2 regions of the Corynebacterium sp. H128 genome follow, and region 2 is predicted to be linked to the other one. Evidence: riboswitches for the same ligand, from Rfam matches in the RefSeq annotation. Region 2 holds a riboswitch; the other holds the start of a gene.
What was found. Region 2 has a riboswitch for thiamine pyrophosphate ahead of WG915_RS02485 (ECF transporter S component). Riboswitches for the same ligand answer to the same signal wherever they lie in the genome.
Positions count from the first base shown of each region.

Region 1 (4,393 bases), on a different contig from region 2:
AGAAGAAGCCGGTGAGCGCGGCTACCAGAATGAACGGGCCGACCAGGAGGCCGGCGATGAGATGAAGTCTGCGCACGCTGGCGCGCAGATATGAGTTGGCTTGTGTAATCACGGGGTAGTAGTCGGGTTCCAACACCGATAGGTTCCCCGATGGACGTTTCGGTTAACCCCAGATTGCCCCGCCCGAAAGTTCCCGGGGAAACAGAATTTCATTGTTGATATAGCCGCCAAATGTCCCGTATCCTCGGTGCCACCGCACTGAAAAAGCACAAATCGAGGAGGCTGAACTATGGCAAACGTACTGATGGTCGTGAGTGCCGCAGATCACTGGACTCTGGCAGACGGCTCGACCTATCCGACCGGATTCTGGGCGGAAGAATTGCTCACTCCCTATGAATGTTTCCAAAACGCGGGAATGGAGATTACCTTTGCCACCCCAGGCGGCAAAACGCCCACGGTAGATGAAACCAGCCTGAGCATCAAGGGTGGTGTGCTGCCGTCGGCGGCTGCCAAGTTCAAGGAAAAGCTCGCCGAGTTGGAGCCGCAGCTGAGTAACCCACGCGACCTCGCAGACATCAACCCAGATGAATTCGACCTGATCTTTTACCCCGGTGGACACGGCCCCATGGAGGACCTCGCTTATGACAAGACTTCCGGAGAGCTCCTCTCCCAGCGACTCGCCTCCGGCCGACCGCTGGCACTGCTGTGTCACGCTCCGGCAGCGCTCCTAGCCACCATCGACGAAGCCACTGGCCAAACGCCCTTCGCCAATAAGAATGTCACGGCCTTTTCCAACGCGGAGGAGATCATCAACCCGGCGGCGAAGAAGGCGAAATGGCTGCTAGAGGACCGACTCAAAGCAGCCGGCATGAACTATCAGAAGGCGTTGCTGCCGATGCGCCCCAAGGTTGTCCAGGATGGCAACCTCTTCACCGGCCAAAATCCGCAGTCCTCTCAGGAGCTCGCCGAGCTGCTGATCGCCGAACTGACTTAACTACTCAGTGCCGCGCAGCGCGTGGGCGGCCTCCGGGATCGACGCCGCCTCGGTCAGCGCGCGTACCACCACCACGCCACGGGCCCCGCTCGCGCGCACCTGTCCAACGGTGTCGGGGGAGATGCCGCCGATGGCGAACCACGGCCTCTCGCCCGCGATCTCCGAGCATTCTGCGACCACGTCGAGTCCCACTGCTGGTCGGCCTGGCTTAGTCGGCGTGGGCCACACCGGCCCGATGACGGCATAGTCCAGGCCAGGATCAGCGTTAGACGCCGCGAACTGTGCCACCGAGTTATTCGAACGCCCGATGAGCACCTCGGACCCAAGCACCCGGCGCGCTTGCTGCGTACTGAGGTCGCCTTGGCCAACGTGAAACACGTCAGCGCCCACCAGCAGCGCCACATCCGCGCGATCATTAACCGCAAACATTCTGCCGTGTTCCTGCGCTACCTCCGCCAGAATTTCCAGCGCCGCGATCTCAGCGCGGGCTTCCAGCTTCTTGTCCCGCAGTTGGATGATATCCACGCCGGATGCGTAACACTCGTGCAAAAATTCACGCAGGTCCCCCCGTTTGGTACGGGCATCGGTGCATAGGTACAGGCGGGCTTCGGAAAGCTGCTTTAGGCGTTCTGGGCGATCCATGAGCTCTATAGTAGGTGTCAGAAAGTCCGTGGGAGCCCCTAGGAGAAATACCCGAGGGGGCTGAGAGGGCGCGCGATACGCGCCGACCACCACACCTGATGCGGGTCATGCCGCCGTAGGAAGGATGAAAACCATGCATGTCGCAATCGTGGGCGCCGGCATCGTCGGCTTATCGACGGCCTGGGAGCTGCAGCAACGCGGCCACACCGTACAAGTTTTTGACCCAGCACCGGTCTCCGAGGCCAGCTTTGCTGCCGCTGGGATGCTCGCCCCCGTTTCTGAGGTCGTGTGGGATCAACCGACGCTGTATCCCCTCATGGCACAGTCGAAGCAGCTTTACCCAGCGCTCGTCGCCTCAGTGACCGAGGCTTCCGGCATGGACGTTGGCTACCTCACCTCCGAAACCCTCGTCTGTGCGGGTGACGCGGCCGATCGTGTCACCCTCTCCGAACTCGTCGAACTGCAATCCGAGATCGGCGCAGTAGAACGCCTCACTGCCACGCAGGCCCGTCGCATGGAACCAGCCCTCGGGCCCGGCGTGTTGGGGGCGGTCCACATCCCGGGAGACCACCAGATTGACCCCCGGAAGTTCTGCGCGGCCTTGCTGCACCTACTCGGGGATCGCGTGGTGCGGGAAGAGGTGGTGCGGGTGGATACGCAGGTACGGACGTCGACAAGCAGTTACGCCGCCGACCACATCGTTGTCGCTGCGGGGCTGCACACCGCCGACATCGCGGGGCTGCCGGCGCTGCCGCTGCGCCCGGTCTACGGCGATGTGCTGCGACTCAACGTACCCGCGCACCTCCAACCGCTGATCAGCCGCACCGTCCGGGCAGTGGTGCGTGGTCGCCCTGTCTATCTTGTCCCGCGCAGCGACGGCACCGTGGTCCTCGGCGCGACCTCCCGCGAGGATGGCCCCGGAGTGTCCGCGGAGGGCGTCCACCAGCTGCTTCGCGACGCCCACCACATCCTTCCCTCCCTGTGGGAATGCACCATTGCCGAGATGACGGCCCGCGCCCGCCCTGGTTCACCCGATGATGTCCCCATGATCGGTCGCATCGCTACGAACACCACCGTCTCTACCGGCTATTTTCGCCACGGCATCCTGCTTGCCGCGATCGGCGCCAAACTCACAGCGGACATCGTCCTCGGTGTGCAGATTCCTGCTGAAACGGCCGCCGCCATCAACCCATTTCGATTCGAGGAGAAGAGATGACAACAGTAAACGGCTCTCCCTACCGACCCACCCCAGGGGAAACAGTGCAGCAGCTCATCCAGGCGCAAATCGGACGCACCGCCGGAATCGCGGTGGCAATCGACGGCGCCGTGGTACCCAAGAGTCGCTGGGAGGACACCCCGGTAGCAGGCGATGTCGAAATCGTCACAGCAGCGCAGGGCGGGTAGCACCATGGAATTTCTGGCACAATCCCGCCTGATCATGGGCACCGGCGGCGCAACCTCCTTGACCACCCTGGAACGGGCACTCATCGAATCGGGCACCGCTTTAACTACCGTGGCGATGCGCCGCTACAACCCCGCAACGGGAGCGAGCATCTTTGAGCTGCTCAAACGCAACCACATCCAGGCGCTGCCCAACACTGCTGGCTGCTTTAGCGCCCGCGATGCCGTCCTCACCGCGGAACTTGCCCGCGAAGCGCTGGAAACGAACCTGATCAAACTCGAAGTCATCGCTGACGAAGACACCCTGCTACCCGACGGCATAGAGCTCCTCGACGCCGCAGATCAGCTGGTCACCAAAGGCTTTCAAGTTTTCGCCTACACCAACGATGACCCGGCGCTAGCCCGCCGACTTGAGGACGTCGGCGTCGCCGCGGTCATGCCTGCTGGCGCCCCGATCGGCACCGGGCTCGGGATCCTTAATCCGCACAACATCGAGCTCATCGTGGAACGGGCCGGGATTCCCGTCATCCTCGACGCAGGCCTCGGCACCGCCTCTGATGCGGCACTGGCCATGGAACTCGGCTGCGACGCAGTACTGCTCGCCACCGCAGTCACCCGCGCTCACAATCCGGTCCAGATGGCCACCGCGATGAAGCACGCCGTGATCGCGGGCCGCCACGCCTACGAGGCCGGACGGATCCCGAAACGCCGCTTAGCCCAGGCCAGCTCTGCTTTTGATGGTCGCATCTCCGGTTCGCAGGAAGCACAATGAGCAACTCCCTGTCCGGAGCCGAACGCAGCCGCTACGCCCGCCACCTCACGCTGCCCGGTGTGGGGGAGGAGGGTCAGCTTAAGCTGAAGCAGGCGCGCGTCCTGGTGATCGGGGCGGGCGGACTCGGTTCACCCATCCTGAACTACCTGGGCGCTGCGGGCGTTGGCCACATCACGGTCATCGACGATGACCTGGTCGAAGAATCGAACCTCCAACGACAGACAATTCACCGCATGGCGGACATAGGGCGCCCAAAGGTGGATTCCGCTCGCGACGCCCTGGCACGACTCAACCCTTTCATCAAGGTCACCCCGCTCCGGGAGCGCCTGACTCCAGACAATGCCTTGGCTCTGTTCCGCGACCACGACTTGGCAATTGATGGCACCGACAATTTTGCTACCCGCTACCTGTCCAATGATGCCGCCGAGATCACCGGGACCCCGCTCGTGTGGGGCACCATCTCCCAGTTCCAGGGCCAACTCTCCATCTTCGACCCAAACGCGGGCCCGATGCTGCGCGATCTCTTCCCAGATATCCCACCGGCCGACGCCATTCCGAGCTGCGCAGTCGGCGGCATATTCGGG
Region 1 is NZ_JBBHKW010000007.1:102,895-107,287, reverse strand. Features, by position in the region: gene WG915_RS07900 (PepSY-associated TM helix domain-containing protein) at 1-136, opposite strand, end outside; gene WG915_RS07895 (type 1 glutamine amidotransferase domain-containing protein) at 290-994, shown strand; gene thiE (thiamine phosphate synthase) at 995-1,636, opposite strand; TPP riboswitch at 1,655-1,775, shown strand; gene thiO (glycine oxidase ThiO) at 1,770-2,852, shown strand; gene thiS (sulfur carrier protein ThiS) at 2,849-3,040, shown strand; gene WG915_RS07875 (thiazole synthase) at 3,045-3,809, shown strand; gene moeB (molybdopterin-synthase adenylyltransferase MoeB) at 3,806-4,393, shown strand, end outside.
Region 1: linked by a shared signal. The riboswitch ahead of thiO (glycine oxidase ThiO) and the one ahead of WG915_RS02485 (ECF transporter S component) in region 2 are both predicted to bind thiamine pyrophosphate.

Region 2 (4,393 bases):
AAGGAGAGCCACCCCAAGCCACACAGTGGTGCAAACACAAAGATGATTCCCAGCGCTACTGCAGCCGAGACCCAATCCACGCTGAGCAGCAGCGGAGTTGTAAATAGCACCAGCGCGCCAATTCTAGTCACTGGATTAGTGCCACTTAGGATATTCAAGACACCCCCACCTCAATTCGGTGGTCTCCGAGCAGAGAAATGAACAGCTCATCATGGGTGATGGCGGCAACACTCACTCCGGTATCGGTCAGTTCACGCAGTAGGGTGACTACGTCTAGGAAAGTGCGCCGGTCCTGCCCGAACGTGGGCTCATCCAGAATCACGATGCCTGGCGAGGAAATCAGGGCTGTGGCCACGGAAAGGCGGCGCTTCTGCCCACCGGATAGCGTGAATGGGTTCGCCGCCGCCAAGTGCTCGAGTCGCAGCCGTTCGAGCAGCTCCATTGCACGCTGCTTATCGACGTCCGCTGCATCCGGGGCCGGTTGCCACGGCCATCGCCGGCGGCCTTGAGCCGCCAGAACTCGGGGTGCTACCAGCAGTTCATCCAGAACGGAGGTGCTGAGAAATTGATGCTCTGGGTCCTGAAACACGAAGCCGATCTGGGTAGCCAGCTTCGCGGATCGCCACGTGTGGGGCAACCCTGATTGCCCAGCTGCTCGAATCGTCCCCCCGAGCGGGGGCAGCAAGCCTGCCAAGGTCAAGGCCAAGGTACTCTTTCCGCTGCCATTCGGGCCTGTGATCACGGTGGAATTGCCGGCGGGCAGCCGCAGCGTGTGCGGTTGCCCTATTGGCCGAGCCCACCCCGTGCTGAGGTTCTCTGCGCTCAATGCAGACTCGGTAGCTACTGGTCTGCGCCCAGAAAGTTCGATCCTTTGCTCGGGAGCCACGAATTCTTCCGGCACCCAGATCCCGTGGGCGGCCAAATGCTTCCCCTGCTCCGGCAGCACCTGCGCTAACGGTCCATCTGCGAGCAGACCACCGGAGCTGGAGAGCACGATGGCACGATCGGTGATCCCTTGCCACGTTTCTACTCTGTGTTCCACCACGATCAGAGTCGCACCCGTTTCCGCGGTGATACGGGCTATCGCCGCACGAACCTCTTGAACGCCGATTGGATCCAGGTTGGCAGTTGGCTCGTCGAGCACGATGATCTGCGCTCCCATAGCGATAATTCCTGCCAAGGCCAAGCGCTGCTTCTGCCCACCGGAAAGCTCGGCCGTGGGATGGTCGAGTGGCAGCTGGAGGCCAACGAGGGCCAAAGCCTCCGGCACTCGGCGCCAGATTTCCTCGCGGTCTACCCCTAGGTTCTCGCATCCAAAGGCAACGTCATCCCCGACTCGCGAGGCGATGACCTGCGCATCGGGGTCTTGGAGCAGCATGCCTACCTTCCCACGGGTGGCAGCGACATCGCGGGCATCGCTACCTGCAACCTTTAGGCTTCCAAACCAATCGCCTTCGTCCTCGCCGCCGAGCACTCCTGCTATTGCGGCCAATAGCGTCGATTTGCCGGCTCCGGATTCTCCCAGCAGCAGAACTCTTTCGCCAGGGTTAATCCGGAAATCGACGTCGCTCAGCGCGGGCTTCTTGCGCCCTGCATGCCGCCAGCCAAAACCGCGGGCCGTGACACCAGCGCCCTCGTGTGGACTCATCTAGACCAGCGCGCGGTTTTCCCGGCCTGCGGCAAAACGATCAAGTGCGCCGGTTGCTGCAAGCGCCCGCATCAGCAACCAGCCAAGAAGTCCAGCGAGTATTGCACCGCTGATAGTCAAAGAGCCAAGGTAAAACAGGTTGTACGATGCACCCTTGGCCAAGTTGCCGAATGCTACTAGCTCGAGGAGAAATGCTCCCCATCCAGCTCCGATTCCGGCTGAAACTGCGTTGATGAGTCCGAAACGCCGGTAGAGGAAGATCGCGAATATCAACTCCGAGCCCAGCCCCTGCGCCAAACCTGAGTAGAGCGTTTCAATTCCCCACTGGTTGCCCATAACTGCGGATACGATGGCAGCAAGCACCTCGACGAAAAGCGCGGCACCCGGCTTGCGGATAATCACGCCACCGAGCACCCCGCCCAGCAGCCAAATGCCCGCAACGAGTCCACCGAAACCCGGGGTGAGGGCGTTGAGGGCCTCGTACCAGGCGTATCCCACCGAGTTCCACACCCAAAAGATCAGGCCACACGCAACACCCAGTACTACTGCCACGAGGATGTCGACGACACGCCAAGACTTTGATTGATTCATTGAGCTACTCCCTTTCGCCGGAATTACCCGGATCAGGTTCATACGGTTCGCGCACAATCTCGCGCATCTCAGCCCGGTTCAGTCTCCGAGCACCCGTGTTGGTGAATGTTTTCTCTTGCTACTCTAACAGCCGCTATTGGCTGGTCCCAGCTTCGCCATTGGATCGGCGCCATTGCACGTGCAGTCCATCCTTGGCCCCAAAGCGAACGAGGTGCTTGCCGACCACCTGTTCAAAGCGTTCGATGAGTCGTTCTGGCCCTTCAATGTGGATGAGCAGTGTTTGTTCCGCCGCAACAAAAGAGACGTGTACTTTGCCTTCGAAGGCTTTCTTCGGGTTTTCCGAGGCTTCGCCCTCGCCTACGAAGCTGAGATCTCCGCGGGCATCATCGTCACTCCAATGACCATCGTTGTGATTGCCGAAGTGCGACACTAGCTGCTTTGCGTACCGCGCGGGGCGGTCGGTGGCGACCCGAGCGGTCGACGTTCCATGAAGTTCACCGTACATGCGCACCGAGTGTACTTAAGCTGGGTTAATCCCGCCTAATTGTTGTACAACTTTGTATGTTGTAAACATGACTGCACATGAATTGCACTACCCCAACGTTGCCTTGGTCATTGAAGGGGGCGGCACCCGCAATTCATATACTGCCGCAGTGATTGACCGTTTCCTTGCTGAGAACATCCGTTTTGGGTGGGTCGGCGGAATTTCCGCAGGTACTTCGCACACGGTTAACTACCTATCTGGTTCTCGCCAGCGCACCCGCGAGGCCTTCACTGACATGCCAGCCTCTGCGCAGGCAGGTGGCTGGGGATCCTTCTTGCGAGGCCGCGGCTATTTCAACTCGGAGTACATCTACGAGACCTCTACGGCCCCAGACCAGAGGTTTGCCATTGATTTCCCCGCGTTTCAGGCCAACCCGACCCCATTTCGCATTGGTTCGGTACGTGCAGATACTGGAGAGATGGTCTATTGGGGCCGCGAGGATATCTCAACACAACAAGATCTGGCGCAACGGGTGCGGGCTTCCTCTACGATGCCGCTCATCATGCCCATGCCGATCATCGCCGGAATCCCCTATGTCGACGGCGCTCTTGGCCCAACTGGCGGAATCCCCCTCGACGCTGCCCAAGCGGACGGCTTCAGCACCTTCCTTGTGCTGCGCTCGCAGCCACGCGAGTACATTAAGCCGACCATCACCCGGCCTCAGCTGATCCGCCGCGCTTTTCGACGCTATCCAGCAATCGCCGAGGCCCTAATTGCTCGCCCGGCACGCTACAACCGCACCCAACAGGAACTACTATCCCTCGAGGCATCTGGTGACGCCTACATGTTCTCCCCTAAGAACATGCTCGTAGGCAACAAGGAACGCAATTTGGCAAAGCTCCAAGCCTCATTCGCTGCGGGTGAAACTCAAACTGAAGAAGAATGGGATGCGATTCTTAATTTCTTGAAAGCCAGCAATCGCTGAAAATGCAGATAGAATGTCCCCTTGTTCGTTATTTTCCATCTTGATGAAAAGGAACTGATATGGCTGGTGGACTTGCTGCCCTACTCGACGATGTTGCAGCTATTGCCAAAGTCGCCGCGGCTAACGCCGACGATGTAGCCGCAGCCGCCGCCAAAACCAGCGCAAAAGCAGCAGGCGTCGTGGTCGACGACGCCGCTGTCACCCCACAGTATGTCGATGGCATCTCCCCAGCCCGCGAGCTGCCCATGATCTGGCGCATCGCCAAGGGATCACTAGTAAACAAGCTGGTGATCATCCTGCCGATCGCCCTCGCGCTCTCAGTGTGGGCTCCTTGGCTCCTCACCCCAATCCTCATGTTGGGTGGCTCCTTCCTGTGTTTCGAGGGAATGGAGAAAGTGATCGAGAAGTTCTCCGGAGAGCACGTTGACCCAGAAGAAGCAGTTGAGAAAGAACCTGCAGATGAGGACAAACTGGTGCGCAGCGCCATCACTACTGATCTCATCCTGTCTGCGGAAATCATGGTTATTTCCCTCAATGCGGTAACCCATTACGGGTTCTGGATGCGCACAGCGGTCCTAGCTTTAGTCGCTATCGGTATCACGCTCCTGGTCTACGGCGCCGTCGGACTCCTCGTGAAGATGGACGACGTCGGGTTAAAAATGGCATCTCGTAAGAACCCGGGATC
Region 2 is NZ_JBBHKW010000002.1:124,458-128,850, forward strand. Features, by position in the region: gene WG915_RS02475 (energy-coupling factor transporter transmembrane component T family protein) at 1-158, opposite strand, end outside; gene WG915_RS02480 (ABC transporter ATP-binding protein) at 155-1,648, opposite strand; gene WG915_RS02485 (ECF transporter S component) at 1,649-2,239, opposite strand; TPP riboswitch at 2,231-2,346, opposite strand; gene WG915_RS02490 (DUF2218 domain-containing protein) at 2,373-2,744, opposite strand; gene WG915_RS02495 (patatin-like phospholipase family protein) at 2,812-3,708, shown strand; gene WG915_RS02500 (DUF808 domain-containing protein) at 3,768-4,393, shown strand, end outside.